Regions from separate parts of the Mangrovibacter sp. MFB070 genome, predicted to be linked through region 3. Evidence: predicted binding sites of a transcription regulator. Region 3 holds the regulator's gene; each other region holds the start of a gene.

Region 1 (10,975 bases), on a different contig from region 3:
CTTACTGATAATCACCACTATCTTGTGGGCTTTTTCCTTCAGCCTGATAGGCGAATACCTCGCCGGTCATGTTGACAGCTACTTTTCTGTTTTGATGCGTATTGGCCTGGCCGCACTGGTCTTTTTGCCTTTCCTGCGAACCTGCGGGCAAAAATGGCGCACGTTATTGTCCTATATGCTGGTTGGCGCCATGCAACTGGGCGTGATGTATCTGTTCAGCTTCCGGGCTTATCTCTACCTGACAGTGTCGGAATTTCTGCTATTTACTATCTTCACTCCACTGTATGTCACACTGATATACGATGTGCTGAGCCGCCGCCGGTTGCGCTGGGGTTATGCGCTTAGTGCTTTGCTGGCGGTGACCGGTGCCGCGATTATTCGTTACGACAAACTGAGTGATCACTTCTGGCTCGGCTTGTTACTGGTGCAACTTGCCAATATCAGCTTTGCCATTGGCATGGTGGGCTACAAACGCCTGATGGAAGTGCACCCAATGCCGCAGCACAGTGCGATTTCCTGGTTTTATATGGGAGCACTGGTCGTGGCGGTTATTGCCTGGTTTACGTTGGGTAACCCAAATAAACTGCCAGAAACCTCGTTACAGTGGGGCATTCTGGTCTGGCTGGGAGTGGCTGCATCCGGGCTGGGGTATTTTATGTGGAACTATGGCGCGACACAGGTGGATGCCGGGACGCTTGGCATTATGAACAACGTCCATATCCCGGCCGGGCTGCTGGTAAACCTGGCTATCTGGCAGCAGCAACCCCACTGGAGTAGTTTTCTTATTGGCGCAGCAGTGATTCTGGCTTCACTGTGGGTGCATCGGCGCTGGGTCGTTCCGCATTCTTCACAAACGGCAGGTGGTCGCAGGCGTGCTGGCGCGCCGAGCGAGTAAACGCGTCAATAACCGGTTGGCGCTGCTCTCCGTCCCGCACGGCAGCGTACAACCGGCTCCATAAACCTTCACCTAATGTCCGGGTCACGACCAGCCCCTGTCGTTCAAAACTTTCCACTACCCAGTGCGGCAAGGCTGCAATCCCCATGCGGGCTGCCACCATTTGGATGAGCAGCAAAGTATTATCAACACTTTTTAACGATGGGCTGATACCTGCGGGCTGCAGAAAATGACGCCAGACATCAAGGCGCTGGCGCTGTACCGGGTAAATCAACAGCGTTTCACGTGCCAGGTCTTCCGGGCTGATTCGGGCTTTTCCTGCCAGTGGGTGATCTGCAGCCAGAACCAGACGTACTTCGAAATCAAACATCGGCGAATAATGCAGACCGCTACGCGGCAGAATATCGGATGTCAGTACGATATCCAGCTCACTTTGTTGTAAGGCGGGTTGCGGGTCGAAAGTGACGCCGGATTTAAAATCCATTTCTACCTGTGGCCACAACTTGTGGAAATGTTCCAGAGCGGGGGTCAGCCACTGGATGCAGCTATGGCATTCAATCGCAATGCGCAAAGTGCTTTGTTGTGGCTCATTGCAATCCTGCAGCGCCTGCTGAATTTGTGGCAACACCTGGGCGGCCAGTTGTAACAGGATTTCACCCTGGGGAGTGAAACGCAGAGGCTGGCTTTTACGGATAAACAGCCTGAACCCGAGCCGTTGCTCCAGATCGCTGAACTGGTGAGAAAGGGCGGATTGCGTCTGGTGCAGGACGGCAGCGGCAGCGGCCAGTGACCCACTACTGCGGAGTGCCTGCAGGGTTCTCAGGTGTTTTATCTCGATCATGAAAGTCCTTCACTTCGCCTTGAGGATTTTGCGCTTGAGGAATATACAGTACCTGCGGAATATAGATGTGTAAACATCTGGATGGCTAAATGGAGAAAGAAAATGACTGTCCTCAACCATACCCTCGGTTTTCCGCGTATTGGCCTGCGACGCGAACTGAAAAAAGCTCAGGAAAGTTATTGGGCTGGCACTCTGAGCCGTGAAGCGTTGTTCGAAACCGGGCGTGAATTACGCGCACGCCACTGGCAACAACAAAGTGATGCCGGTATCAACATACTCCCTGTTGGCGACTTCGCCTGGTACGACCATGTTCTTGGCACCAGTCTGTTGTTGGGCAATGTCCCTGCACGCCACCAAAATTCCGATGGCAGTATTGATATCGACACATTATTTCGTATCGGCCGTGGCCGGGCACCCACTGGGGAACCCGCTGCCGCCGCAGAAATGACCAAGTGGTTTAATACCAACTATCACTATATGGTGCCGGAATTTACCCTGGGGCAGTCATTTCACCTGGGCTGGACACAACTGTTGGATGAAGTTGATGAAGCGCTGGCTCTCAACCACAAGGTAAAGCCCGTATTACTGGGGCCAGTCACTTATCTTTGGTTGGGTAAAGTTAAAGGTGAGGCTTTTGACCGCTTGTCTTTGCTTAAGGACATTCTACCGGTTTATCAACAAGTTCTGGATGAACTGGCAAAGCGTGGCATTGAATGGGTACAAATTGACGAACCCGCTCTGGTCCTGCAATTGCCAAAGGCGTGGCTGGAGGTATTTAAACCGGCTTACGAGGCGCTGAATGGCCGGGTCAAATTACTGCTGACTACCTATTTTGAAGGTATCACCCCTAACCTCGAGACTATCACTGCATTACCTGTACAAGGGTTGCATGTCGATTTGGTTCACGGCCATGATGGTGTGACTGAATTACACCGCAAACTACCACCAGACTGGTTATTGTCTGCCGGTGTTATCAACGGGCGTAACGTCTGGCGTGCTGACTTAACACAAAAATACCAGCAACTTAAAGGTATTGCTGGCCAGCGCCCGCTATGGGTTGCCTCTTCTTGTTCTTTACTGCACAGCCCCATTGACCTGCGTGTTGAAACCCGCCTTGATGACGAAGTGAAAAGTTGGTTTGCCTTCGCAGTACAAAAATGTGAAGAGCTGGCGTTACTTGCTCATGCGCTGAATAGTGCTGATACCCGTAATCTGGTTGAATGGAGTGCCCCGATTCAGGCCCGGTCTGATTCTCGCCGTGTGCATAACCAGGCTGTTGCTGAGCGGCTTGCAGCCATTGGTGAACGAGACAGCCAGCGAGCAAGCGCGTACGCAAAACGCGCTCAATTGCAGCGTGCGCACTTTAATTTGCCTGCCTGGCCGACCACCACAATAGGTTCATTCCCGCAGACTAAAGAGATTCGCGGCCTGCGCCTGGATTTCAAACAGGGGCGTTTGGATGCGGGCAATTACCGCACCAGTATCGCTGAGCATATCCGCCAGGCGGTGCAGGAGCAGGAACGCCTGGGGCTGGACGTGCTGGTGCACGGTGAGGCAGAACGTAATGATATGGTTGAGTATTTTGGTGAGCATCTTGATGGTTTTGCTTTCACCCAAAACGGGTGGGTACAAAGTTATGGTTCGCGCTGTGTGAAACCGCCTGTTGTGACTGGCGATGTCAGCCGCCCGGCACCCATTACAGTTGAGTGGGCTAAATATGCCCAGTCATTAACAGATAAACCGATGAAAGGCATGTTGACCGGCCCGGTGACGATTTTATGTTGGTCATTCCCTCGCGAAGATGTCAGCCGCGAAACCATTGCGAAACAGATTGCCCTGGCACTGCGCGATGAAGTGGCAGACCTGGAAGCAGCAGGTATTGGCATTATCCAGATAGATGAGCCCGCGTTGCGTGAAGGTCTACCGCTACGCCAGAGTGACTGGCAGGATTATTTGGCATGGGCCGTGGAAGCATTCCGCCTGAATGCTGCGGTTGCTAAAGACGAAACACAGATTCATACCCATATGTGTTACTGCGAATTTAATGACATCATGGATTCCATTGCGGCACTGGATGCTGATGTTATTACTATCGAAACATCACGCTCTGATATGGAACTGCTGGAATCCTTTGAAGAGTTTGAATACCCGAACGAAATTGGGCCTGGTGTCTATGACATTCACTCACCCAATGTGCCTGATGTTGCCTGGATAGAAAACCTGCTGAAGAAAGCCGCCTGTTATATTCCGGCTGAGCGGTTGTGGGTAAACCCGGATTGCGGGCTGAAAACGCGGGGCTGGCAAGAAACCCGCGCAGCACTGGCAAATATGGTTGAGGCTGCCCGTAACCTGCGCCAGTCCTGTTAATCAATCCGTTTAAATGTGGCCTGCAATGAGTAGCCGGTAATGAGTAACCAGCAATGAAAAAGGAAAGGCTTTTGGCCTTTCCTTGTTTTTTTATAACGTTAGCTGCCTATTTTGCGCCTTTATCATATGCCGTGAACCAGGCGAGCATTCTTTCCCAGCCATCCTGCGCTGACGCCTGGTGGTAGCTGGGACGGTAGTCAGCGTTAAATGCGTGCCCCGCTTCCGGGTAAACCACGATTTCTGCTTTCGCATTTGCCGCGCGCAATGCCTGGCGCATGGTTTCTACACTGTCGAGCGGGATGCCGTCATCTTTGCCGCCATACAAGCCCAAAACAGGAGCGCTAAGGTTTGCAGTAACATCAACCGGGTGTTGAGGTGATGTCAGCGTGTGTGCGCCAACCAGGCGGCCATACCAGGCCACAGCAGCTTTAAGCTGGGGGTTATGTGCGGCATACAGCCAGCTAATACGACCGCCCCAACAAAAACCAGTAACAAACAAACGGTGCAGATCACCATGGTGTTTACCGGCCCAGCTAGCCACATGATCAAGGTCGGCCAGCACCTGAGCATCGGGTACTTTGCTCACCAGATCGCGGAGTAATGCGCTGATCTCATCGTATTCATTCGGGCACCCCTGGCGGAAATAGAGTTCCGGAGCTACGGCCAGATACCCCTGGTGCGCCAGACGCCTGCATACATCTTTTATATGTTCATGCACGCCGAAGATCTCTTGCACCACAATGACAACGGGCAAAGGAGCGGCTACTTCCTGTGGCCTTGCATACCAGGCTGGCATGTTTTCACCCTGGGTTGCTATGGTCGTTTCGCCTGTGTGTAACCCCTCATCGCTGGTATGAATGACGGTTGATGTTACCGGGGATACCGCAGGTGCGAATTGGTTATTGGCAGGCGTGGTTGTCTTTTTTTCTGTCATAGCAATCTCCATGTGAATAGCGCATAAACTTAACTATAGCTGCACAAGGGTGGGCTGGCAGTGTACAAAAAGTGTAATTAAAACAAATTTCTTAACTGGTCCGATTACAATTTGTGATTCATATCACAATTTATAAGCAACATAATGTAATCTTGAAGTTTTAAGGTGATTACTGTCACTTTTTAAAGCCAGATACTTCAGTAGAGTACAGTTTTACTTCACCCGAACATTGACTCAAAGAGGAGTGATTTATGTCCAGGTCTGATGTGTTTCATCTTGGGCTTACCAAAGCGGATTTACAGGGCGCAACACTGGCGATTGTTCCGGGCGATCCTGAGCGGGTGGAAAAAATAGCCGCATTAATGGATAACCCGGTAAAACTGGCCGCACACCGTGAATTTACGTCATGGAGAGCGGAGTTAGCCGGGAAATCGGTCATTGTTTGCTCCACCGGCATTGGTGGCCCGTCTACCTCGATTGCTGTTGAAGAGTTAGCTCAACTGGGTATTCGTACCTTCCTGCGTGTAGGGACCACTGGTGCCATTCAGCCGCATATCAATGTTGGCGATGTCCTGGTCACAACGGCATCTGTGCGCCTTGATGGCGCGAGCCTGCATTTTGCACCGATGGAGTACCCGGCGGTGGCGGATTTTGCCTGCACTACTGCATTAGTAGAAGCAGCCAAAGCTGTTGGTGCTACCACTCATATTGGGGTGACTGCATCGTCTGATACTTTTTACCCAGGCCAGGAACGCTATGACACGTTTTCCGGGCGCGTTGTCAGCCGCTTTAAAGGCTCTATGGAAGAGTGGCAACAAATGGGTGTCATGAACTACGAAATGGAATCTGCGACGCTGCTGACTATGTGTGCCAGCCAGGGTTTACGCGCCGGGATGGTTGCTGGTGTCATTGTTAACCGCACCCAGCAAGAAATCCCCAACGCGGAAACCATGAAACAAACGGAAAGCCATGCGGTGAAAATCGTGGTAGAGGCTGCGCGTCGCCTGCTCTGATTATTGCCAATACCCCAGCGGGGGACCCTCCGCTGGTTTATCTCATGCTCTCTTGTTCCTCCCTCCTGAACGGCGAAAAAACAGCCAAATTACCTCAAGATAGCCATCCTGCACCATAAAGCCTTTTAATCTGGACATTTATACAGCAAAATTTTAGCAGACTCAGATTTTCAGGTGGGAGGGAGTGTGGCATTTACCTGGTTTTTCCTTGCGGGCGGATTAGCCGTAGGCGGCTTAACGGGCTGGTTGCTTGCCAGTTTGCGCGCAGCACGGCATATGGCAGAAGAACAGGCCGCGCATCGTGATGTGTATGGTGAACTTATGGCAACCCGCCAGCAACTGGTGCAAAGCCAGCACTGGCAAGAAGAATACGAACAACTGAATCAGGAGTTGCGTAATCAACTGGATATTAACCGTATTCAGGAAGCAGACCTGCGGGAAATGGCCACCCGGCTGGAAGAAAACCGTTTACATACGGAAGATAAAAACCGGCAGATGATCAACAGTGAACAACGCCTGAGTGAACAGTTTGAAAACCTGGCTAACCGCATTTTTTCTCAAAGCCACCAACGTATGGATGAGCAGAACCGCCAGAGTTTGTCGGGCCTGCTGGCACCTTTGCGGGAACAACTGGACGGCTTTCGTCGCCAGGTGCAGGAGAATTTTGGAACAGAGGCACGTGAGCGGCATACCCTGACCCACGAAATTCGGCAACTACAGCAGCTCAATGCGAAGATGACGCAAGAGGCAGTCAACCTTACCCGTGCGCTGAAAGGTGATAATAAAACTCAGGGGAACTGGGGAGAAGTGGTTCTGGCTCGTGTTCTGGAAGCTTCCGGTTTGCGGGAAGGGGCCGAATATGAAACCCAGGTCAGTGTCACATTAGATAACCACAGCCGTATGCAGCCCGATGTGATTGTGCGCCTGCCACAAAATAAAGATGTGGTAATAGACGCCAAAATGACGCTGGTGGCCTATGAGCGCTATTTTAATGCCGATGACGATGTGACCCGTGAAGCGGCACTTAGTGAACATATTGCGGCAATACGTAACCATATTCGCCTGCTGGGCCGTAAAGATTATCAACAACTTCCCGGTTTACGCTCGCTGGATTATGTGCTGATGTTTATTCCGGTGGAGCCCGCTTTTTTATTGGCAATAGACCGCCAGCCAGAGCTGATTAGCGAAGCTTTGCGCAATAATATTATGCTGGTCAGCCCGACAACGCTGTTGGTGGCACTGCGCACGATAGCGAACCTGTGGCGCTACGAGCATCAAAGCCGTAATGCCCAACAAATCGCTGAGCGTGCAAGCCGGTTGTATGACAAAATGCGCCTCTTTGTTGATGATATGATGGCAATAGGGCAAAGCCTTAACAAAGCCCAGGACAATTATCACCAGGCAATGAAAAAATTAGCTCATGGGCGCGGGAATTTGCTGGTTCAGGCAGATTCATTCCGTGAGTTAGGGGTAGAGATCAAGCGTGAGATAAATCCTGAACTAACAGAACAGGCACGCCAGGAAGATACTGATGCCAGTGTGGCATCACGGCAGGATACGCCACTACCGCCCTGACAGGCGCAATAACAATCGTTCGGTGGTATTTTGCCACCGGGTTTGAGACTTAGAGCAATATTGCGCAATCTGTTACACTTCACACTCTTTTTTAGGATGGGCAGGCACTAAGATGGCTGATGAATCTGATTCAAAAGATACTACGCATTTCGGTTATCGCACCGTAGCGACAGAACAAAAGGCGGATATGGTCGCGCAGGTTTTTCATTCGGTGGCGTCAAAGTACGACCTGATGAACGATCTGATGTCCTTTGGTATTCATCGCATATGGAAGCGCTTCACTATTGACTGCAGTGGTGTACGGCGTGGGCAGTGTGTGCTCGATTTAGCGGGTGGTACTGGCGACCTGGCTGCCAAATTCTCGCGGCTGGTGGGCGAAAGCGGCAAAGTGGTGCTGGCAGATATTAATGACTCCATGTTGAAAATGGGGCGTGAGAAGCTGCGTAACCTCGGCATTGTCGGTAATGTTGAGTATGTTCAGGCCAACGCTGAAGCGCTGCCATTCCCGGACAATACCTTTGACTGCATTACCATCTCTTTTGGGTTGCGTAATGTGACAGATAAAGACAAAGCGTTGCGCTCAATGTTTCGCGTTCTGAAACCCGGTGGTCGGTTGCTGGTGCTGGAGTTTTCTAAACCCATTCTGAAACCGCTCAGTAAGGCTTATGACGCGTACTCTTTCCATGTCCTGCCGCGGATTGGCGAATTGGTTGCTCATGATTCGGAAAGTTACCGCTACCTGGCTGAGTCGATTCGCATGCACCCTGACCAGGAAACACTGAAGGGTATGATGGAAAACGCCGGGTTTGAAAACGTCACTTATTTCAATTTGACTGGCGGAATTGTCGCACTGCATCGCGGCTATAAATTCTGAAGAAAGACCTGACAGGAGGCGCAGGATGCCATTTATGCCATTGATGACAGCAGGGATTGAAACCGCACTGAATAAGCTGCTCTGGCAGGATAAAGCACTCAGGGCAGCTCGTCAGCGGTTATACGGGAAAGTATTGCGTATCACCCTTCAGGAACTGAATGCCCCTCTTGTTATGGTTTTCAGTGAACAACAACTGGATGTCGTGGCGCAGTGGGATGGTGAAGTCGATTGCACGGTGGTAACACGGTTATCGGTTTTGCCCTCTCTGCGAGACCGTAGTCAGCTAACTCAGCTGATTCGTCAGGGTGATCTTGAGGTCCAGGGCGATATCCAGGTTGTACAGAACATGGTGGCGCTACTTGACCTGGCTGAAACTGACCCGGCAGAAATGCTGGCTCCCTGGACGGGAGACGTTGTTGCAGAAGGCCTGAGCAGGGCTGTGCGCAATGGTGGCCAATTTTTGAAGCAACGGCTGGTACGCCAGCGCCAGAATGTATCTCAGGCAATAACTGAGGAGTGGCGTCTGGCGCCTGGCTCGCTTGAAGTTGCGTGGTTTACTGAAGAAGCACAAGCACTAAATACTGCTGTTGAAAACCTGAGTCAGCGGCTTGAGAAACTGGAGGCCAAATGACGCCAGGTGAGATTCGCCGCCTGTACTTCATCATTCGTACTTTTCTGACTTACGGCCTTGATGAACTTATCCCCAAAATGCGCATTACGCTGCCACTGCGTTTATGGCGGCGTTTGTTGTTCTGGTTGCCAAACCGGCATAAAGATTTGCCGCTAGGTGAGCGTCTGCGGTTGGCGTTACAGGAACTGGGCCCGGTCTGGATAAAGTTTGGCCAGATGTTATCCACTCGCCGGGATCTGTTTCCCCCGGCGATTGCGGATCAACTGGCTTTGTTACAAGACCGTGTTGCCCCCTTTGATGGTCGCCTTGCACAGCAACAAATCGAAAAGGCGATGGGCGATATTCCTGTGGAAACCTGGTTTGATGATTTTTCTGTCGAACCACTTGCGTCTGCATCTATTGCGCAGGTACATACCGCACGTCTGAAAGACAACGGCAAAGAGGTGGTTATTAAGGTTATCCGCCCGGATATCCAGCCTGTTATTAAAGCCGATATTCGGCTTATTTACCGCCTGGCGCGCTGGGTGCCACGCCTGATGCCGGATGGGCGCAGGTTACGCCCCACGGAAGTGGTGCGTGAATACGAAAAAACCTTAATGGACGAACTGAATTTACTGCGGGAAGCCGCCAATGGTATTCAGTTGCGCCGCAATTTCGAAAACAGCCCGATGCTGTACGTCCCGGAAGTTTACTCTGACTACTGCAGCGAGAATATGCTGGTCATGGAACGTATCTATGGGATACCGGTCTCAGATGTTGCAGCCCTGGAAAAAAATGGCACCAACATGAAGCTCCTGGCTGAGCGTGGGGTTCAGGTGTTTTTTACTCAGGTTTTTCGTGACAGTTTCTTTCACGCTGATATGCATCCGGGCAATATTTTTGTAAGTTACGAGCATCCGGAAAACCCGCAGTACATCGGTATCGATTGTGGGATTGTGGGGTCGCTTAATAAAGACGACAAACGCTATCTGGCTGAAAACTTTATCGCATTTTTTAACCGTGATTACCGCAAGGTAGCTGAACTGCATGTGGATTCAGGATGGGTTCCGCCAGATACCAATGTGGAAGAGTTTGAGTTTGCCATCCGTACCGTTTGTGAGCCGATTTTTGAAAAGCCGCTGGCGGAAATCTCCTTCGGCCATGTATTACTCAATCTGTTTAATACAGCCCGGCGGTTCAATATGGAAGTACAACCGCAACTGGTGCTGTTACAGAAAACCCTGTTATATGTAGAAGGTGTCGGGCGGCAACTTTACCCACAACTCGACTTATGGAAAACGGCAAAACCGTTCCTTGAATCCTGGATAAAAGACCAGGTGGGTATTCCCGCGCTGGTTCGGGCATTCAAAGAGAAAGCGCCATTTTGGGTAGAAAAAATGCCGGAAATCCCGGAGCTTTTTTATGAAAGTTTGCGCCAGGGGCGGCATTTACAGCACAGCATGGATAAGATTTCCCGTGAATTGCACGATAATCGGGTACGTCAGGGGCAGTCGCGATATTTGTTTGGTATTGGTGCAACACTGATTGTCAGTGGTACGCTGTTGCTAATTAATCGGCCTGACTGGGGTATGATGCCCGCATGGCTAATGGTAGGTGGCATCGCTGCGTGGCTTGTGGGCTGGTGGCGTACTACCTGATTTTTTCATTATGAAAGCGTAAGCCCCGCAATGCGCGAGGCCGGACTTCACTTTTCGTCTCTGAGGAACATTATGGGTGGTATTAGTATCTGGCAATTATTGATAATCGTTGTCATTGTTGTGTTGCTGTTTGGCACCAAGAAACTCAGTTCCCTGGGTTCTGATCTTGGCGCATCCATCAAAGGCTTTAAAAAAGCAATGAATGATG
Region 2 (10,975 bases), on a different contig from region 3:
CCACGAATTACGCTGCATATCCTTCCCCCGACCTCATTGTCTATGCCACAGGCCCCTAAAGCGCGTGACCGCCGCCGCATGGCCGGGGAAATGCTACATCAAATCATGATGGAAGCGCGTATGGCTGTTCGCCCGCGCGAAACGTTGTTTGAAGCGCTGTTGTCAGCACAGCACCGCTATGGTTCCCGCAAAAACTGCATTGAAGATATCAATTTCACTCCAGACACCTACCGGAAGTTACTGACCAAGATCCTCTTTGTTGGCCGGGTACTCGAAAAATACAGCCAGAAAGGCGAGCGAATTGGCCTGATGTTGCCTAATGCCGGTATTTCGGCCGCAGTTATTTTCGGGGCTGTTTCCCGGGGGCGAATTCCGGCCATGATGAATTACACGGCCGGGGTTAAAGGGCTGACCAGCGCGATTACTGCCGCAGAGATTAAAACGGTATTCACGTCCAGGCAGTTTCTTGATAAAGGCAAACTATGGCACCTGCCGGAGCAACTGACTCAGGTTAAATGGGTATTTCTCGAGGATTTAAAAGCCGATATCACATTCAGTGATAAGGTCTGGATCTTCGCACATCTTCTGGTGCCTCGCTGTGCTCAGGTCGCTCAGCAACCTGAAGACGAAGCTCTGGTTTTGTTTACTTCCGGTTCTGAAGGCCACCCGAAAGGCGTGGTACACAGCCACAAAAGCTTGCTGGCAAACGTTGAGCAAATTCGCACTATTGCCGATTTTTCCGCGCATGATCGCTTTATGTCGGCGCTACCCTTGTTCCATTCATTCGGGTTAACCGTTGGGTTATTAACCCCTTTGCTGACAGGTGCCGAGGTTTTTCTCTACCCGAGCCCGTTACATTACCGGGTTGTCCCTGAACTGGTGTATGACCGTAACTGCACGGTGTTATTCGGTACTCCTACATTCCTCGCCAATTATGGGCGTTTTGCTAACCCTTACGATTTCTTCAAAGTTCGCTATGTCGTGGCTGGGGCCGAAAAACTCCAGGAAACAACCCGCGCATTATGGCAGGAGAAATTTGGGTTACGTGTGCTGGAAGGTTATGGCGTGACGGAATGTGCTCCCGTGGTATCAATCAATGTCCCTATGGCCGCAAAAAGTGGCACTGTGGGGCGTATTCTTCCGGGAATGGATGCACGCTTGTTGGCCGTACCAGGTATCAGTGAAGGCGGGCGGTTACAGCTCAAAGGGCCTAATATCATGAAAGGTTACTTGCGGGTAGAGAAACCGGGCTTTCTGGAAACGCCTTGTGCAGAAAACCAGCATGGTGAGTCTGAAGAGGGCTGGTACGACACTGGCGATATTGTTGCGTTTGATAACCAGGGGTTCTGCGTTATTCAGGGGCGCGCAAAGCGTTTTGCCAAGATTGCCGGGGAAATGGTTTCACTGGAGGCCGTCGAGCAACTGGCGCTGGGAGTTTCCCCGGAAAAATTACATGCCACGGTTATCCGCCATGATGCCAGTAAAGGTGAAGCGCTGGTGCTGTATACCACAGACAGCGAACTGACTCGCGAACGTTTGTTGCGCCAGGCGCGTGAGCAGGGCATGCCAGAACTGGCGGTTCCCCGTGATATTCGCTTCCTTAAACAATTGCCGTTGCTGGGCAGTGGCAAGCCTGATTTTGTTACCCTGACCAGTATGGTTGCTGAAGGAGAAAACGTTAATGGCTAAGGCGCCAGAGGTGCAGCAGGGGTTGTATTCGCGTGGCATGATGGCGGTGATGGTGGCGCAGTTTCTGTCTGCGTTTGGCGATAATGCATTGCTGTTTGCCACGCTGGCAGTACTGAAACAGCAATTCTACCCGGACTGGAGCCAGCCTGTACTGCAAATGGTATTTGTTGGCGCCTATATTTTGTTTGCTCCTTTTGTGGGGCAGTTTGCGGACAGCCTTGCCAAAGGGCGAGTAATGATGATTGCCAACGCCCTGAAATTGTTTGGCGCAGCGGTGATTTGTGCCGGGTTTAACCCGTTTGTCGGCTATACCCTGGTTGGTATTGGCGCGGCGGCATACTCGCCAGCGAAATATGGCATTTTGGGCGAGCTGACTACCGGTGACCGTTTAGTTAAAGCTAATGGTTTGATGGAGTCCTCAACTATTGCCGCCATTCTTATGGGCTCAGTGGCCGGGGGAGTACTGGCCGACTGGCACATACTGGCGGCACTGGGAGTGTGTGTACTGGTTTATGGCGGTGCTGTTGCAGCAAACTTTTTGATTCCCCGCCTGCAACCTGCACGTACCGGGTTATCCTGGCATCCGGGAAAAATGGTGGCGCACTTTTCTTTGGCCTGCCGCACACTCTGGCACATGGGAGAGACCCGTTTTTCACTGGTGGGTACCAGCATGTTCTGGGGGGCAGGGGTGACTCTGCGTTTCTTATTGGTGCTGTGGGTGCCTGTTGCGCTGGGGCTGACGGACAACGCTACGCCAACCTATCTTAACGCGATGGTGGCGATTGGCATTGTGGCTGGTGCAGGAGCTGCCGCGCGCCTGGTAACGCTTAAAACGGTTGCCCGGTGCATGCCTGCCGGGGTGCTGATTGGTGTCGGTGTGGCCTTTTTTGCCGTACAACACAGCCTGTTGCCTGCTTATATCCTGTTGATGGTGATTGGTATGTTGGGCGGCTTTTTTGTTGTGCCACTGAATGCTCTGTTACAGGACAGAGGTAAACATACTGTGGGAGCAGGCAATGCTATTGCAGTCCAAAACCTGGGTGAAAACATCGCCATGTTGCTGATGCTTGGCCTCTACTCACTGGCGGTGAAAGTGGGTGTACCGGTGATTGGCATTGGTGTTGGGTTTGGTGTGTTGTTTGCTGTGGCTATCAGTGGCCTGTGGGTGTGGAAGCGCGGCCAGGATAAAAAAGCCCGCCAGCGCACAGCGCCTTAACGGGCCAGGGGTAACGTTGCCTGTGAAAACAGGCAACGCAGTGGTTATGGTGCCGGGTAGGTATAGCGCTTGTGTACCGCTTCCAGCTCTGCCAGCACATCTTCAGACAGTGTCAGGTTATAGCTGCCAATATTTGTTGCTAACTGTTCAATACTGGTTGCCCCCAGCAAGGTGCTGGCAACAAACGCCTGCTGGCGAACAAATGCCAGCGCCATCTGTGCCGGGTCCAGATTATGGCGTTTTGCCACGTCGACATAAGCGGCTACGGCCTGTTCTGCCTGTTCACTACTGTAACGGGTAAAACGGCTGAATAATGTGTTTCTGGCACCCGCCGGGCGGGCTCCATTAAGGTATTTACCTGTCAGCGTACCAAACGCGAGGCACGAATACGCCAGCAACTCTACACCTTCATACTGGCTCACCTCTGCCAGGCCTACCTCGAAACTGCGGTTAAGCAAACTGTACGGGTTCTGAATGGTCACAATACGCGGCAGGTCGTGTTTTTCTGCCAGATTGAGATAGCGCATCACGCCCCAGGCGGTTTCGTTGGAAACACCGATATAACGAATCTTCCCGGCGCGTTGCAATTCCGTTAAGGCTTCCAGCGTTTCCAGCAACGTCACCGCAGGCTTGTTTTCAGTCCAGGTATAACCCAGCTTACCGAAACAGTTGGTGGCACGTTGTGGCCAGTGAACCTGATACAGGTCAAGGTAGTCGGTTTGCAGACGTTTCAGGCTGGCATCCAGCGCCGCACGGATATTTTTGCGGTCAAGGCACTGCTCTGGCCGGATTCCACTGTCACTATTGCGTGAAGGGCCACTCACTTTTGAAGCAATAACCAGTTTTTCCCGGTTACCACGTTTATGTAACCAGTTGCCCACGTAGGTTTCGGTCAGCCCCTGAGTTTCCGGGCGGGGGGGCACGGGGTACATTTCTGCGACATCTATCAGGTTAATGCCCTGGTTTACGGCGTAGTCGAGCTGAAGATGGGCCTCAGCTTCGCTGTTTTGCTCACCAAATGTCATTGTCCCAAGGCCCAGGGCGCTGACTTCAAGTGAGCTGTGGGGAATACGGTGATAATGCATAGCCGGTTTCCTTCTTTTTGTTGTTTACAACGAGTCGCTTCCCGACAACAGTTTCCTGCCATTCAATTGTACAGGCGGGTTGGCGTGCAGACTGCGAGGCCTCATGGGGCCAGATTTATCGTGACGTATTCTGCAAGCCCACCACAATTTAATTGCTGGGGGCTATCAAAATGGCAGAGCGGGCGGCAAAGGGGAAGTAAAAAATTACAGGCTGGCACAGAGCCAGCCGGGTTGAGGTTTAGCGTTTGATAATTTGTGAAACTTCGTTGCGGTTGATTTGTAACTTATTCCCTTTCTGGTCTTCATAGCTGATCATGCCAGTGTCGTTATCAACCTGAGGCTTACCATCAGTAAGGATCATTCGGCCATCTTTGGTTGCCATAACGTAATCGCTGCTACAACCAGAAACAGTAAAAACCAGACCCACGGCGGAAATGGCTACAGCCCATTTATTCATCATTATTTTCCTCTCAGGGTTGCGAAGTTATACTAGTAATAGCGAATTGGGCGGAATTCAGGAAGCAGTATATTCTGAAAAAATGTAAATAAGTGCGCGTTGGTCACGCGCACAGTAAAATTAATGCGAGTTTTTTTTATTTCGTAACAAATTCAGGCTTTCTACGGCAATTGAGAAGAACATTGCGAAATAAATGTAGCCCTTAGGTATATGGATGCCGACGCTTTCCAAAATGAGGGTGAAACCCACCAGGATCAAAAAAGAAAGTGCCAGCATTTTTACTGAAGGATGACGGCTGACGAACTCACCAATCGGCCTGGCCGCGAACATCATAATACCGACGGCAATCACTACGGCCGCCATCATTATGAACAGGTGGTCAGACAAACCTACCGCGGTAATCACCGAATCCAGACTGAAGATAATATCGAGCAGCATGATTTGAACAATGGCACCGAAAAAAGAGTGCACATTGGTACGTAAATTCTCTTCATCACCTTCTATTGTTTCATGAATTTCTTTACTGGCTTTCCAGATAAGGAATAGCCCGCCAGCCATCAGAATTAAATCACGCAATGAAATTGCATGGCCCGCCAGAGAGAAAAGTGGATTCGTTAAGCGCGTTACCCAGGCAATTGAGGCCAGTAACAGTAAACGCATTACCATCGCACCCATCAAACCGAGACGGCGAGCTTTGTTTTGTTGTGCTTTGGGAAGTTTGGCAACCACCAGAGAGAGAAAAATAATATTATCGATACCCAGAACAATTTCCAGCAGCGTCAGTGTTCCCAGCGCCAGCCATGCATTGGGGTCGGTTATCCACGCAAATAACATCAAAAAACCCTGAAATAAAAGAAAGGGAATATTATATACCCAAACCTGAATGAGTTGCAGGGCTGCCCGCTACAAGGGCTCCGGGTGCGTTGTTTCTGAGTGGATCGGCTGGCGATATTTCTGGCTGGCAGGTCTGACACATGCTGGCTGTTGTGAACTACAACATGAAGTGGCGCGCGAGAATAGCGCCCGTGAAATTTTTCTTTAAATAGAAGCCGCGGGGTAGTGTCATTATGGGCTGCCCGTTTTCCCCAATGGCTTCGGTCAGTGCTTTGCTGTTAGCGGCTTTGGGGCGAATTTGCAGTACTTCGCCGTGGCGTGCGGTTATGCGCTCAACCTGGCCCAGCACAATCATATCCATCAACTCTTCCCAGTCACGGCGTAACTGGTCATCTTCTTCTTCAGAAGGCGACCACAATAATGGTGTGCCGACGCGGCGTTCACCTGGTGGAATACTGCGCTCACCTTCAACAGGAACCCACAACACGCGGTGCAGTTTATGGCGCACGTGGCTGGTTTCCCAAACCACACCTGTATTACCGGTGAGTGGGGCAACACACACAAATGTGGTTTCCAGTGGTCGCCCCTGAGCATCTATTGGAATGGTTTTCAGCTCAATCCCCAGGTTGGCAAAATCCTGTTCAGGCTTACTCCCGGCGCTGGCGCCTAACCAGCGTTCGAGCAAAACCCCGGTCCAGCCTTTGTCACGCTTCAAATTTGGTGGGGTGCTCATTCCGGCCAGTGTTGCCAGTTCGCCTAATGCCATACCCGCCAATTGTTGCGCCTGGTTAACCAGTTCCAGTTCGCTTGAAGGGGGGTGAGGCAGAGGACGAAGGACAGCCATAACAATATTCACCTGAGTGATTAAAAATTGAACGCGTAAGTGCAGGGTTATCCACTCAGTTTACCGTTGTGCTAAAAGAAATTACAGTTTTATGATTTTTAAGCTATTTTTAATTATTCATCCACAGGATTATTTAGCGCTCTGAAGGTTTTCCAATTCTGGTCACTGGGAATAAACAGGATCTTACACCGGGTTATCCACAGAAAAATGGGATAACCGGGAAAAGTGGCAACTACTGGTTTGATTTACAGCCTTGACTTGCGAATAAAATCCAATTTTCAGACAAATTGTGCCTAAGATACTGGCATAATCTGTGGATAAAATCGACGCTGGTTGATCTTTCATCAGTAAGCCGATCCTTAATGTGATGAATATCACCTTTCAGAGCTCGGTTGTGGTGATTTCTTTTTTAATATAATGATATTTATGAAGTTAATTTCTCGCTTAATGCGAGGGCTACGCAGTCTGTCACTAGTTTTCCCTGAGTAATACGGTACTTCTTCACAATGATATCCACAGAAAAAGTGAATAAAACCGCTGTTATTGCTGTGTGGGTGTTTATAACTGTGGCGTGTTCTGTGAGTTATTCAATTGTTATTCGTTTGTACTTGCCCACATACAGTGGTTTACCGCCATACAGGAGTATGAAACAATCAAACGCATCCAGGTTTATTTTGAGGTAGTCCAGTGATCGATGATGATGGCTACCGCCCGAATGTAGGTATTGTGATCTGTAATCGCCAGGGACAGGTAATGTGGGCCAGACGTTTTGGTCAGCACTCCTGGCAATTCCCTCAGGGAGGTATAAACCCCGGTGAGTCGCCTGAGCAGGCGATGTACCGTGAGCTTTTTGAAGAAGTCGGATTACAGCGTAAAGATGTCCGGATTCTTGCCTCGACCCGAAACTGGTTACGTTACAAATTACCGAAACGTTTGGTGCGTTGGGATACAAAACCCGTCTGTATAGGCCAGAAACAGAAGTGGTTTCTTTTACAGTTGATGAGCAATGATACTGATATCAATATGCAAACCAGCAGTACGCCAGAGTTTGATGGCTGGCGCTGGGTAAGTTACTGGTATCCGGTTCGCCAGGTTGTTTCCTTCAAACGGGATGTCTACCGGCGCGTAATGAAAGAGTTCGCCAGCGTTGTTATGGCATTGCAGGATATCGCGCCGCAACGTAATACGGCTGCTAATGCTAACTATCGGCGTAAAAGAGGTTAATACAGGCGATATATGTTAACGCGGTTGCGAGAAATAGTAGAGAAGGTCGCCAGTGCGCCTCGTTTAAACGAGGCGCTGGATATTCTGGTTACTGACATCTGTCAGGCGATGCACACTGAAGTTTGCTCGGTATATCTGGCAGACCAGGACAGGCGTTGTTACTACTTAATGGCAACCCGTGGGCTGAAAAAACCACGTGGGCGAACCATCACACTGGCGTACGACGAAGGCCTGGTTGGTCTGGTCGGGCGCCTTGCTGAGCCTATTAACCTGGCTGATGCACAAAAACACCCCAGTTTTAAGTATATTCCTGCGGTTAAAGAAGAACGCTTCAAAGCCTTTCTGGGTGTACCTATTATCCAGCGCCGGCAGCTATTGGGCGTACTGGTGGTACAGCAAAGAGAACTTCGCCAGTTTGATGAAAGTGAAGAATCTTTTTTAGTTACCCTGGCCACGCAAATGGCCGCCATTCTGTCGCAATCTCAACTGACCTCTTTATTTGGCCAATACCGCCAAACCCGTATTCGTGCGCTGGCGGCATCGCCAGGGGTGGCCATAGGTCCCGGGTGGATGGATACCACATCGCCACTGATTGAGCAGGTCTCAGAAGCTTCAGCACTGGATAAAAGCCTTGAGCGTGAGCGCCTGACGGGAGCACTGGAAGAGGCTGCTAATGAATTTCGTCGCTACAGCAAGCGCTTTTCTGCTGGTGCGCAAAAAGAAACGGCTGCAATTTTTGACCTTTATTCGCACCTGCTGAGCGACGCCCGCCTGCGCCGTGAGTTATTCGATGAAGTTGACGGTGGGTCGGTTGCTGAGTGGGCTGTTAAAAAAATCATTGAGAAATTTGCTGCCCAGTTTGCTGAGCTCACTGATGGTTATCTGAAAGAGCGCGCCGGGGATTTACGCACACTTGGCCAGCGCATTCTTTTCCATCTCGATGATACGATTCAGAGCCCGGATACCTGGCCTGAGCGCTTTGTTCTGGTGGCGGATGAGCTATCTGCGGCAACCCTGGCAGAGTTACCCACAGACAGGCTGGTGGGGGTTGTCGTGCGGGATGGTGCCGCCAACTCACACGCTGCAATTATGGTTCGCGCTCTGGGTATCCCCACGGTTATGGGGGCGGACATGCAACCCGGCTTGTTGCATAACCGAACCCTGGTGGTCGATGGTTACCGTGGTGAAGTGCTGGTCGACCCGGAACCGGTACTGGAGCAAGAATATCAGCGGCTGATAACCGAAGAGCTTGAGCTGAGTAAACTGGCTGAAGGTGAAGTTGAGCAACCCGCGCAACTGAAAAGCGGCGAACGTATCCAGGTGATGCTCAATGCCGGCCTTAGCCCACAGCATGAAGATAAACTGGGCGACCGAATTGACGGGATTGGGTTATACCGCACCGAAATCCCGTTCATGTTACAGGCTGGTTTTCCTTCAGAAGATGAGCAGGTGGCGCAGTACCAGGGTATGTTGCAAATGTTTAACGGTAAGCCTGTTACTTTGCGAACACTGGATGTCGGGGCTGATAAACAACTGCCTTATATGCCTATCAGTGAAGAGAACCCGTGCCTTGGCTGGCGCGGGATCCGTATCACTCTGGATCAACCTGAGATCTTTCTGGTACAGATGCGCGCAATGTTGCGGGCTAACGTAGCCAGCGAAAACCTGAGCATTTTGCTGCCAATGATAACCAGCCTCGATGAAATCGACGAAGCCAGGCGTCTGATTGAGCGGGCTGGGCGTGAAGTAGAAGAAATGCTGGGGTACGACATTCCCCGTCCGCGTATTGGCATTATGGTGGAAGTGCCTTCTATGGTGTTCCTGCTGCCGGACCTGACCGGGCGGGTTGATTTTATCTCTGTAGGTACCAACGACCTGACTCAGTATTTACTGGCGGTTGACCGGAACAATACGCGTGTGGCAAGCCTGTATGACAGTTTGCATCCGGCTGTATTGCGCGCGCTGAAAATGATTGCCGAACAAGCAGAACAGGTTGGCCTGGATTTATGCGTATGTGGCGAAATGGCCGGTGACCCGATGTGTGTTGCGCTTCTGGTTGGCCTGGGGTACCACCATTTATCAATGAATGGCCGTTCGGTGCCTCGTATTAAATATCTGTTACGTCATATTGAAATCGCAGAGGCGCAGGAGCTGGCAAAACGCGCACTGGAACTACAAATGACCACGGAAATTCGCCATCAGGTGGCGGCATTTATGGAGCGCCGTTCCATGGGCGGGCTGATTCGCGGTGGACGTTAGGCGGTTTTAACTGCTGAATAGTTCTTTACAACTCATAACCCGCTGGCTGTCGCCTTTATGATATTATGCGCGCTTTCTGGCGCGTATGCTCCGTGTGCGCATGACCAACTGTCTGCTTTTTGGCAGAAAAATAAGCGTTTATATGGTGACTATGAACACTGGCTATCTGCATTTCCCTGACTTCGACCCGGTCATTTTCTCTCTCGGCCCTGTCTCCCTCCACTGGTATGGTGTTATGTACCTGGTCGGGTTCGTTTTTGCTATGTGGCTGGCAACGCGGCGGGCCAACCGCCCGGGAAGCGGCTGGACAAAAAATGAAGTGGAAAACTTACTGTATGCGGGTTTTCTCGGTGTCTTTTTAGGTGGCCGTATTGGTTATGTCCTGTTTTATAATCTGCCATCGTTTCTTAATAACCCGCTGTATTTATTCAAAGTGTGGGATGGCGGTATGTCGTTCCATGGCGGGTTGATTGGCGTTATTTGTGTGATGCTTTGGTTTGCCCGTCGCACGAAACGCACTTTTTTCCAGGTATCTGATTTTATTGCACCATTAATTCCGTTTGGCCTGGGCGCCGGGCGTCTGGGTAACTTTATCAATGGTGAGTTGTGGGGGCGTGTTGACCCGAATTTCCGTTTTGCCATGCTGTTTCCTGGCTCTCGTAGTGAAGATATCGCGCTGTTACCTGGTCACCCGCAATGGCAGGCCCTGTTTGATAAATACGGCATGCTGCCCCGCCACCCATCTCAACTGTATGAACTGTTCCTCGAAGGGATCGTACTGTTTATTATTCTGAATGTGTTTATTCGTAAACCTCGCCCTGCTGGGGCTGTATCCGGGTTATTCCTGATAGGCTATGGCGCGTTTCGTATTATTGTCGAATTCTTCCGCCAGCCTGATGCGCAGTTTACTGGTGCCTGGGTTCAGTACATCAGCATGGGGCAAATTCTCTCCATCCCAATGATCCTGGCTGGCGTGGCGATGATGGTCTGGGCATATCGCCGCAAAAGCCAGCCGCAGTTATCGTGAGAAAACATGAAACAGTATCTTGATTTGATGAAAAAAGTGCTGGATGAAGGCACGTTTAAGAATGACCGTACTGGTACCGGTACGCGTTCAATCTTTGGTCACCAAATGCGTTTTAATCTGCAGGAAGGCTTCCCGCTGGTGACGACAAAACGCTGCCATTTGCGCTCAATCATCCATGAACTGTTGTGGTTCCTGAAAGGGGATACCAACATCGCTTACCTGCGTGAAAACAATGTCTCAATTTGGGATGAATGGGCTGATGAAAACGGTGACCTGGGGCCTGTATATGGCAAACAATGGCGCGCGTGGCCCACACCGGACGGTGAGCACATTGACCAGA
Region 3 (10,975 bases):
GACAAGGTTATTCCGCCCGGACGGCGGAATAAGGCGAACCGAGGCATGGATGCCGAGTCGAGCCGGCCGCAGGCTGACTGCCCGGAGGTGAACGCAGTGCGCAGCACCGGTCGCCAGCGAAAAACCGGATTGTTAAGGGGCGGGCCCCTTAACACGTTCACAGGCTGTGAAGCCACATTAACCACCTCACTTCAGGTGAACGGAAACAACTACACCACTGAAAATGAACGAAAACAGCCAGCTACACTGCAAGTGCTCCCCTTCACTTCACCTCAAACCACGTGCCATCCCGCCAGTACCGCCGCCAGCACCACCCCAACGTCACCCCGCGCAGCACCAAAAACACCACCAAAGAAAACCACAACCCATGATTCCCAAACCCAGGCAGTGTCAGCAGGCACACCGCAAACCCTGCGGCTGAAAGCGCCATGCTGTTACGCATTTCTGCGCCCCGGGTCGCACCAACAAACATCCCGTCCAACAAATAACACCACACCCCGGCAACCGGCAGCAGCACCTGCCAGAACAAGTATTTATCTGCCAACTGGTGTAATGCTGGTAGCGAAGTCAGTAAGCCAATAATTTGTGGCCCGGCAAGGGCATAAACCAGAGAGAACCCCAGAGCTACCACACCAGCCTGGCGGCATGCAGCGCCCCATACCGCCAGCAACTGCCCTTTGCTGCGGGCCCCAAAAGCCTGGCCGGAATGGGCTTCTACTGCATAAGCAAAACCATCAAGTGCGTAAGCGGTAAAGGTCAGTAACGTCATCAGTAATGCATTTACAGCCACAATATCGCCGCCCAGCCTGGCGCCGAGCACCGTGATGGAAGCAAAGCAGCCCTGAACCAGTAAAGAACGCAACATGATGTCACGGTTTAACGCCATCAAACGCCGAATATTACCGAACCACGCCGTTTTCAGGCCTGCCAGAGGAATGCCCCGCAGCACCAGAACCCGCCAGACCATCACCAACCCCAGAAGCAGCGTGACATACTCAGAGAGAGTGGTTGCCAGCGCAGCCCCTTTCACGTTCATACCCAGCCCCATTACCAGCCAGATATCCAGCGCGATATTCAGCACATTACCCACCACCAGCAGAATAACCGGAGCACGGGCATACTGCACACCCAACAACCAGCCCAGTAACACCAGGTTAGCCAGTGAAGCAGGGGCACCCAGCCAGCGAACCGATAAAAATGCCTGCGCCTGGGACAATACCGCTTCACTGCCGCCCGTCACGGTAAGTGCGAAGTGAATTAATGGCGCACGAAACACCACAATGGCGACTCCCGCCACCAGTGCCAGCAATAACGGCTGCATCAGGGCTCGTAACAACCCCTCGTCGTCTCTTGCGCCATAAGCCTGGGCCGTTAACCCGGTAGTACTCATCCGTAAAAACAGCAGCAGCATAAACAGAAAACTGGTTGCTGTTGCGCCAATAGCCACGCCACCAAGGTAATCCGGGCTGTCCAGGTGCCCAATCACCGCAGTATCAACCAGGCCCAATAACGGTACGGTGATGTTGGACACTATCATGGGAATAGCCAGGCGCCACAATGCCCGGTCAGTTCGGGAAAAAAATCGCATCACTTACCCCGGATAAAGTTTGGGTGAACACCCACAAAAAAGCCGTGACACAGGCTGGCTGCATCACGGCTGTAAAAGCATAGCAAATTAAGGATTCGGTCAGAGCCAGTCGCCGTTGCGAATAACGCCAACAGCCAGGCCCTCGATGGTAAAGTTTTGCTCGCGTAAATCGACAACAATGGGTTTGAATTCGTTATTTTCAGGGAGTAACTGAACCGTATTCCCTTGCTGTTTCAGGCGTTTAACGGTTACTTCGTCGTCGATGCGTGCCACAACGACCTGGCCATTGCGCACATCCTGCGTTTTATGCACTGCGAGTAAATCGCCGTCCATAATACCGATATCTTTCATTGACATACCACTAACGCGCAGTAAGAAATCCGCATGTGGTTTAAACAGGGAAGGGTCGACCTGATAGTGGCCTTCAATGTGCTGCTGAGCCAGCAGTGGTTCACCGGCAGCAACCCGGCCAACCAGCGGCAGGCCGTCGTCATTGGATTCTTCCAGGAGCAGACGAATACCACGAGAAGCGCCAGAAACGATTTCGATAACCCCTTTGCGGGCCAGCGCTTTCAAGTGTTCCTCTGCCGCATTGGGCGAACGAAAACCCAGACGTTGCGCTATTTCCGCACGGGTTGGAGGCATCCCCGTCTGGCTAATGTGATCCCGGATGAGATCATAGACCTCCTGCTGTCTGGTAGTAAGTGCTTTCATTCCTTCTGCCCCCTGGGTGTATATACAGTTATGCTGTGAGTATATACAGTTAATGGTGATTTTGAAACCACAATTAAGCAAAAAACCAGGGACTTATCCCATAAAGTAGCCAGAGGTAACCAGACAGCGCCTGAAATACACGGTATCAAGCGTTTTTTCAGGAAAAACTCAGAAAAAATGAGACCAGAGCACGCTTCCCCAGGTAAACAGGGCGAGTATAATTGCGAACAACACTGCAGCGGACCCCATATCTTTAGCCCTGCCAGAGAGTTCGTGAAAATCTGTTCCCACCCGGTCAACAATGGCTTCAATAGCACTGTTGAGAATTTCGATTATCATAACCAGAGTGACGGAGCCGATAAGCAACACGCGGGCAATGGCACCGACATCCAGCCAACAGGCAATAAAGATAGCCAGTACAGTAGCAACTCCTTCCTGGCGAAATGCGGCTTCATTGCGCCATGCCGCACGAATACCTTTCCAGGAATAACCGGCTGCTTTAATGATTCGGGTGAGTCCAGTGGTGTTACTTGCCATGAAGGAACCTTTTTAGCTTAGTGGCGTCAATGCCTGTAGCGTCGCGCAGGCAACTTCCTCAGAAATCCAGGCGGGTTTCTGTTATTCTTGCGACGCATTTGCGTTTTTAACCAGAGGCTTTACAACGTTTATGTCCGGTTGGCCACGAATTTACTACAAATTGCTGAATTTACCATTAAGTATGCTGGTAAAAAGCAAATCTATTCCGGCGGATCCTTGCGCCGAATTGGGTTTAGATACCTCTCGCCCTATTATGTATGTGCTGCCTTACAATTCAAAGGCAGACTTACTGACATTACGGGCGCAATGTCTGGCACACGATTTGCCAGACCCGCTGACACCCCTTGAAGTGGACGGTGCCTGCCTGCCACGCTATGTATTTATTCATGGCGGGCCGCGTGTATTTACCTATTACACGCCGAAGGAAGAGTCCATCAAGCTGTTTCATGATTACCTGGATCTGCACCGCAGCAACCCCAATCTGGATGTCCAGATGGTGCCAGTATCAGTGATGTTTGGCCGTTCACCAGGCCGGGAAAAAGGCGAAGAAAACCCGCCGCTGCGCCTGCTTAACGGCATTCAGAAGTTCTTTGCCGTGCTATGGCTGGGCCGCGACAGCTTCGTGCGTTTTTCGCCGCCCGTCTCTCTGCGCTGGATGGCGACAGAGCATGGCACAGACAAAACTATCGCCCAGAAGCTGGCCCGGGTTGCACGTATGCACTTTGCCCGGCTGCGTCTGGCGGCTGTCGGCCCGCGCTTACCTGCCCGTCAGGACCTGTTCAATAAGTTGTTGTCTTCAAAAGCTATCGCCAAAGCGGTAGAAGATGAAGCGCGCAGCAAGAAAATCTCCCATGAAAAAGCACAGCAAAATGCCGTTGCTCTGATGGAAGAAATTGCCGCGAACTTCTCCTATGAAGCCATCCGCATGACTGACCGCGTGCTGGGCTTCACCTGGAACCGGTTATATCAGGGCATTAACGTTCATAACGCTGAGCGGGTTCGCCAGTTGGCCCATGAAGGCCACGAACTGGTGTATGTTCCCTGCCACCGCAGCCATATGGATTACCTGCTGCTGTCCTATGTGCTGTATCACCAGGGGCTGGTGCCGCCGCATATTGCAGCTGGCATTAACCTGAACTTCTGGCCCGCCGGGCCGATTTTCCGCCGTCTGGGTGCTTTCTTTATTCGCCGTACGTTTAAAGGCAATAAGCTCTATTCAACCGTGTTCCGTGAATACCTGGGTGAATTATTCAGCCGTGGGTATTCGGTGGAGTATTTTGTTGAAGGGGGGCGTTCGCGCACCGGCCGCCTGCTTGACCCAAAAACCGGCACACTGTCTATGACGATTCAGGCCATGCTGCGCGGCGGTACCCGCCCGATTACGCTGGTGCCGATTTACATTGGTTATGAACATGTCATGGAAGTGGGCACCTACGCGAAAGAGTTGCGTGGCGCCACTAAAGAGAAAGAGAGCCTTATCCAGATGATGCGCGGCCTGAGCAAGCTGCGTAACCTGGGCCAGGGGTATGTCAACTTTGGCGAGCCAATTCCACTGACCAACTGGCTGAATCAGCATGTCCCGGAGTGGCGTGATGCGATAGACCCCATCGAAGCGATACGCCCGCCGTGGTTAACCCCCAGCGTGAACGAAATTGCTCATACACTGATGGTGCGCATTAACAATGCTGGTGCGGCTAACGCCATGAACCTGTGTTGCACGGCTTTACTGGCCTCTCGCCAGCGTTCACTTACCCGTGAGCAACTGACTGAGCAGTTAGAATGTTACATGAGCCTGCTGCGCAATGTGCCTTATTCACCGGATGCTACCGTTCCTGCATTGTCGGCCAGCGAGCTTATCGACCACGCATTGCAGATGAATAAGTTCGAAGTAGAAAAAGACACGATTGGCGATATTATCGTTCTGCCCCGTGAGCAGGCCGTGTTAATGACCTACTATCGCAATAACATTGTGCATATGCTGGTGATGCCGTCTTTACTGGCCTCAATTATTACGCAACACCGTAATATCACACGCGAAGATCTGCTGAGCCGGGTAGAAGTACTGTTCCCAATGCTTAAAGCAGAGCTGTTCCTGCACTGGGACAAAGAAGCACTGGGTTCTGTAGTGGATGCGCTGCTCAATGAGCTGGTGCAGCAGAACCTGATTCTGGAAGACGGCGGCCGTTTCCGCCTGAACCCGGCACGCTCCCGGACTCTACAGCTGCTTGCAGCCGGGGTGCGCGAGACGATTCAACGTTATGCAATCACTTTCTGGCTGTTGAGCGCCAACCCGACGATTAACCGCGGGACTCTGGAGAAAGAGAGCCGTACTGTGGCACAACGTTTGTCTGTACTGCACGGTATCAACGCCCCTGAGTTCTTCGACAAAGCGGTGTTCTCTTCTCTGGTGCTGACACTGCGTGATGAAGGCTATATCAGCGATACCGGTGATGCGGAGCCAACAGAAACCATGAAGGTTTACCAGTTGCTGGCTGAGCTGATTACTTCGGATATCCGCCTGACGATTGAAAGTGCTGCATCACAAGGCGAAGACGCACCCGCGCAATAACCGTTGAGTGTGTACGAAAAAAATGGCGGGAATTCCCGCCATTTTTTATGCCCGCAATAATAGCCGCTCAGGATAACGGCGGCAGATAATGTACAAACAACCCTAAAAATAATACCAGCCCTACATAGTTGTTATTCATAAAGGCTTTAAAACAGGCATCCCGGTCGCGCCCGGCAATGAGTTTTTGCTGGTATGAAAACAGCCCCGCAGCAAGCAACAGCGACCAGTAAAACGCACCGCTCAGGTGATTAAGCCAGCCCACCAGCACTAACAGTGCGAGAACCGCCACCTGCAATATGCCAATAATCAGTTTGTCGTAGCGCCCAAACAGAATAGCGGTGGATTTCACGCCTATTTTCAGGTCGTCGTCTCTGTCTACCATGGCATATTGCGTGTCATAAGCGACAGCCCAAAGGATATTGGCTAAAAACAGTAACCAGCAACTGAGCGGCAACTGTTCACTCACGGCCGAAAACGCCATAGGAATTGACCAGCCAAACGCAGCCCCTAATACCACCTGAGGTAAATGGGTGTAGCGTTTCATAAACGGGTATACCCAGGCCAGTGCCAGCCCGGCGACAGACAGCAGAATCGTCATGGTGTTCAGGGTAAGCACCAGCACGAAAGCCAGTAATACCAGCACACCAAATAACGTAATCGCTTCACGTACTGTTACATCACCACTGGGCAATGGGCGGCGAGCAGTGCGCTTGACATGCCCGTCAAATTTGCGGTCGGCGAAGTCATTCACCACACAACCCGCGGCGCGCATTAACCAGACACCGGCAATGAAAACCAGCAGAATAGTTACCGGCGGGACGCCTGGTGCCGCAAGCCACAACGCCCATAAGGTAGGCCAGAGTAACAGTAACGCGCCAATCGGTTTGTCAGTACGCATGAGCCGGTGAAATGCCAGCAGCTTATTCTTCTGCGTCAGACTCCACTCCATTTTTCATCCTCTTGATACAACGGTGATGCAGGTAAAAACAATTCGGTCAGTAATAATGGTTTGCCCGACAAACGGAGGCGGGAACGGCGCCCCCATAAGGTTTCACTGCGCCCCGGGTGAATAAAATCGCGTGTAAGGGCTGATGAGGTAAACAAATACCTGCCAAGCGGCGTTGTGCCCAGGCGCTGTAACGCCAGCTCCGGACCGTTCAGCGTGGATAACGGCACCACAGTGCGCCCCACCAGCCAGGGCGTACTATCGCCCAGCAAAATAATTTCCCGTAACCAGTATTGTGGTTCACGGGGTAACCAGTCGGCGTCTTCACCCACCTGTTCCGGCGTTACAAAGCCTTCCGATAGCAGCGTCACACTAACCTTGCTGCAACAGCGTTCAAAACGCTTTGTCATTGAGTCTTCCAACAACAGCCAGTCACGCAGCCAGGCTGACAGGTTATCCGGCAGGGTGTCGGAGAAAGACAGCGCCCGTAATTGCGCCAAAGCAGGGTGCATCATGCCCAACAGTCTCCAGAACAGAACAGTGGACATTGTAACGCAGAACACGAAAAGGGTGTGGCAGGAAAATAGCAGAAACCAACAGCCATGTAACAAAAAAACAACGACCACAGACAAGCCTGCCGGTGGAAAAAAGGTGCGCAGACGCGCACCAAGGCTTACAAGATCAGCAATGTGGGGTGATTACCCCTTGCCTTTTACACTACTGATAAAGGTTTTACGTGCGCTGGTGGATCCAAGACGCTCCGCCTCATCAAGTAATTTCAACGCTTTATCTACATCACCTTTCGCCACGGCCTGCTTAATGGCCTGGTTAAAGTAGGCTTCAGTGTCATTCAGCATGGGCTCCGCTTTCAGTGCCGGAGCTGGTGCCGCAACAGGCGCGACAGGCGCAACAGCTGTGGCAGTATTTCCGACGGTGACCGTTGGGGTGCTGGCTGAAGAACCAAAGATAGGCCCAACCAGGATGCTGGCTCCGGAAGAGGTTTTCACTTTCAGTTTGAGCGTACCCTCTGTAGCGTGCTGCGCTACCGGGTCCGGAATATCCGGAATGGCATTACCCGCGCCTTTGGCGTAAGCCTTGGCCGGAGCAATCAATGTGGTGGTACGTTGTACATCCTGCGGAGTCGTAAAGACCAGTAAGTAAATTTTCTGCTGCCCTAACGCAGGCGTCAGTTTCAGGGTGCCTTCCAGCCGGTCGGCAGCCATCACACCAGGTTGTTGGTAAGTGAAGAAGTTCGCCGGGAACCAGGCTGACGGGTTCATATTTTGGTCCAGTACCAGCACATTCGGGGCGAATACCCGGTTCTGTGCCACTTCACTGGTCAGGGTAATTGAGAGTTCGCCAATATTGGCAGGCACGCTGTATGCGGCCACTGGCCCGGTAATGCCCGGGTTACTGAGTTGCTGGCCCTGTGTTGCCAGCTTAACTTCTACATTCTGCCCGGAATTTAATGGCTGCCAGGTTAACCGCTGGAGTGACTGAGCACTAAAAGTAGGCGCTCCGGCGAGATTTTGCGGCACCAGGTCAACTTCAGCGAAAGAGATTGCGGGAACAGTGGCGAGCAACCCTGCGCTCAGGCAAAGGGCAATGAGACTTTTTTTCATTGTTATGACCTCGATTACAGAAGGGATACGGTAGCCAGGCAATAGCGCGTATCCACATAACTGCGTTCAACAGGGAAAGATTGAAGAGGGGGTTGCCCCCCTCTGGTTTAACGCGTTGTCGTCTTCAGGCTTACCACCAGATTTCCATCTGGGCGCCGAAGGTCCACTCGTCGTTGTCACCACGGCTGTAGGTGGTGGTGCTGGTATCGGCAGCCGCGTAACCGCTGTCGTTGTAGCCCCATTTTTCATCCCACTTGGCGTAGGTGGCGAACAGGCGCAGAGCCGGGCGGGACCAGATGCTGTCGCCAGCCTGCCATTGCTGTGCCAGGGTCACTTTGTACTGGTCGTTGTGCTTGCCAGCGCTCTGTGATTTGACGTTGTCGTAGCCCACTTCCAGCAAGGTGCTCATGATTGGCGTCCATTTGTACATTGGGCGCACGCCCACGGTGTACCAGGTGCTGCCGTTCTTGCTGTCCATGTCGATATCCTGATACATACCGACATACATCAGTGCCCATTTGTCGTTGAAGTCGATAGCGCCATGGTTCAGAACACGAATCATGTGGCCGTCGTTGTTCAAAGTGCCCTGCGCATGGCCACTGTTCCAGGTGGTCATCGCATCGGTTGCATACTGAACGACAAACTTGTTGAAACCGCCGCCAATAGACTGGGTATGTTCAGCGGTGAACATGTAACCGTCTTTGGTTGCGCCATCTTCCAGGCGGTAGTTGTCGCGTGGGTTAGCACGGCCATAATCCACACCCAGTTCCAGCACACCACCCGGGTTCACTTCCAGACCCGCTAAACGCACGTCAAATACGTCGTTGGCGGTTTTGGATGCATAATCGCGTTCACGGTCGCTGGTGAAGGTGTAAGAACCACCACTTTCAGAGTTACGGGTAGCAGCAACAGACAACTTACCAAAGCCGAGGTCTACGTTTTCCAGACCGGCACCAGGACCTGAAATATCCCAGTAGTAGAAGTCGATCATGTGAACGTCATGACGTTGGTAGAAGCGTTTACCGGCCCAAATGGTGGAGCCAGGCAGCGCATCAATCAGGTTTTTACCCTGAACGTTGGCTTCACGAAATGCCGGGCTGGTAGATTCCCAGTCATCCATCTGAGAAACCGAGTAAGCGACGTTAGTGTCGAAATAGAAGCTTTTATCACCTTCTTTCCACACTTCCTGTCCCAGTTTTAATTCCGCGTAGGTTTCACATTCGTTACCCAGACGGTATTTGCTTTGCGCGCCGGTGGCGGTAAAGCACTGCTGTTCACCGCCACTACCCGTCCAGCCAATACCAGAACGGGCATAACCGTGGAAGTCAACGGCCAGCGCCTGAGCAGACATCACACCCGCAGCCACTGCGATAGCCAGGGGAAGTTTGCGCAGAGTAATCATCATTCTATCTCCTGAGGTCATTGCTTTTATTGTGAGGGTCACTTAAACACCTGGCTCCTGATGCAACCGACGGCAGGCTGTGCCATCTTCCTTGAATAAGTGGCAGCGCTCTGGCGGCAAGCCAATGGCGAATGTCGCGCCCTCTTGCACCAGCACCACGTCGTTCTGGCGGTAAACCAGGTTTTGACGCAGCGCCGGAATCTGAATATGGATTTGTGTTTCATGCCCCAGTTGTTCCACCACCTGCACTTCCCCTTCGAGGGTGACATCGGCGATTTCACTGGGCAGTAAATGTTCGGGACGAATGCCCAAAGACATGTTGGCCCCCACCTGAACGCCAGTGCTTTCCACCGGCAGCCATACGTGCTGGCGGTTAGGCAGCTCAACCTGCACTTGTTCCAGTGCGGTTGCGGTGACTTTAACGGGCAGGAAGTTCATTTTGGGCGAGCCGATAAAACCGGCGACAAAGCGGTCTGCCGGGTAGTGATACAGTTCAAGAGGCTTACCGACCTGCGCGATACGACCGGCATCCAGCACCACAATTTTGTCGGCGAGGGTCATTGCCTCTACCTGGTCGTGGGTGACGTAAATCATGGTGCGCTTCAGGCGTTTATGCAGGCGGGAGATCTCAATACGCATTTGCACACGTAATGCCGCATCCAGGTTAGACAGCGGTTCATCCAGCAGGAATACCCGAGGTTCAGCGACCAGAGTACGGCCAATCGCCACACGCTGGCGCTGCCCGCCGGAGAGCGCTTTCGGGCGACGGTCCAGTAAATGGGCCAGTTGCAGCACTTCAGCAACCTGGTTAACACGCTGGTTAATCAGCTCTTTTTTAGCACCAGCCAGTTTCAGGCCGAAAGACATGTTTTCCGCCACCGACAAGTGCGGATAAAGCGCATAAGACTGAAATACCATGCCCACACCACGTTCAGCGGGAGGGACATCATTCATACGTTTTTCGCCAATGAACAAGTCACCACTGGTGATGGTTTCCAGACCCGCAATCATGCGTAATAACGTTGATTTACCACAGCCAGACGGGCCAACAAATACGACAAATTCGCCGTCGTTGACTGTTAAATTGATGTCTTTCGACACCACCACGTCTCCCCAGGCTTTGGTTACGTTCTGTAACTGCACGTTTGCCATCGAACTTCTCCCTTCATCCATCACTCAACCCGCCAGCGGCAGGTAATACAAGATGTGTCCGACTATGAGGGAGTTTGTCGTCAGGAAAATCCTCCACCCATGGCTTTTTTATGGGGGAGGAGACGGGAGGATGAGAAACACGTACAGGCAGGGAAAATCGTGGGCTGGCAGGGATTTTCGTGATCCTGACGTCAAAAATCGGTGCTGTTTTGTGTGCTACAGGCCACATAACGGGGATTTATGAGAGACACGTCACACAAACCTCCCTTACGGCGTAGTGCCAGGGAGGATGAGATTTTCCTGTTCTAATCCGAAACTGGCACAGGTAAAGCCACACAGTGTATCCACGTGCATATCACCTAAAGGATGGAACATATGAAAATTAAAACCGGCGCACGTATCCTCGCGTTGTCTGCGCTGACGACAATGATGTTTTCTGCCTCTG

Evidence for each region. Region 3 encodes LexA, which represses DNA repair genes until DNA is damaged. Its sites were predicted from a motif close to TNCTGTATGTACATACAGNA; they were not measured.
Region 1: the regulator LexA is predicted to act here: its motif matches at 6,179-6,198, upstream of rmuC (DNA recombination protein RmuC).
Region 2: the regulator LexA is predicted to act here: its motif matches at 6,195-6,214, upstream of mutH (DNA mismatch repair endonuclease MutH).

The regions. Positions count from the first base shown of each region.
Region 1 covers NZ_JJMI01000051.1:59,123-70,097, forward strand. The annotation lists gene DT73_RS22425 (carboxylate/amino acid/amine transporter) at 1-895, shown strand, start outside; gene metR (HTH-type transcriptional regulator MetR) at 783-1,736, opposite strand; gene metE (5-methyltetrahydropteroyltriglutamate--homocysteine S-methyltransferase) at 1,839-4,103, shown strand; gene DT73_RS22440 (dienelactone hydrolase family protein) at 4,210-5,037, opposite strand; gene udp (uridine phosphorylase) at 5,289-6,050, shown strand; gene rmuC (DNA recombination protein RmuC) at 6,237-7,625, shown strand; gene ubiE (bifunctional demethylmenaquinone methyltransferase/2-methoxy-6-polyprenyl-1,4-benzoquinol methylase UbiE) at 7,738-8,499, shown strand; gene DT73_RS22460 (SCP2 domain-containing protein) at 8,525-9,130, shown strand; gene ubiB (ubiquinone biosynthesis regulatory protein kinase UbiB) at 9,127-10,767, shown strand; gene tatA (Sec-independent protein translocase subunit TatA) at 10,840-10,975, shown strand, end outside.
Region 2 covers NZ_JJMI01000002.1:86,260-97,234, reverse strand. The annotation lists gene aas (bifunctional acyl-ACP--phospholipid O-acyltransferase/long-chain-fatty-acid--ACP ligase) at 1-1,689, shown strand, start outside; gene lplT (lysophospholipid transporter LplT) at 1,682-2,905, shown strand; gene DT73_RS00900 (NADP(H)-dependent aldo-keto reductase) at 2,950-3,990, opposite strand; gene DT73_RS00895 (YgdI/YgdR family lipoprotein) at 4,229-4,447, opposite strand; gene DT73_RS00890 (TerC family protein) at 4,568-5,281, opposite strand; gene mutH (DNA mismatch repair endonuclease MutH) at 5,439-6,125, opposite strand; gene DT73_RS27010 (hypothetical protein) at 6,239-6,370, opposite strand; gene rppH (RNA pyrophosphohydrolase) at 6,813-7,349, shown strand; gene ptsP (phosphoenolpyruvate--protein phosphotransferase) at 7,362-9,608, shown strand; gene lgt (prolipoprotein diacylglyceryl transferase) at 9,760-10,635, shown strand; gene thyA (thymidylate synthase) at 10,642-10,975, shown strand, end outside.
Region 3 covers NZ_JJMI01000003.1:36,255-47,229, reverse strand. The annotation lists gene dinF (MATE family efflux transporter DinF) at 263-1,588, opposite strand; gene lexA (transcriptional repressor LexA) at 1,688-2,302, opposite strand; gene DT73_RS01675 (diacylglycerol kinase) at 2,471-2,839, opposite strand; gene plsB (glycerol-3-phosphate 1-O-acyltransferase PlsB) at 2,970-5,408, shown strand; gene ubiA (4-hydroxybenzoate octaprenyltransferase) at 5,476-6,357, opposite strand; gene ubiC (chorismate lyase) at 6,342-6,869, opposite strand; gene malM (maltose operon protein MalM) at 7,053-7,982, opposite strand; gene DT73_RS01650 (maltoporin) at 8,107-9,381, opposite strand; gene malK (maltose/maltodextrin ABC transporter ATP-binding protein MalK) at 9,421-10,530, opposite strand; gene malE (maltose/maltodextrin ABC transporter substrate-binding protein MalE) at 10,906-10,975, shown strand, end outside.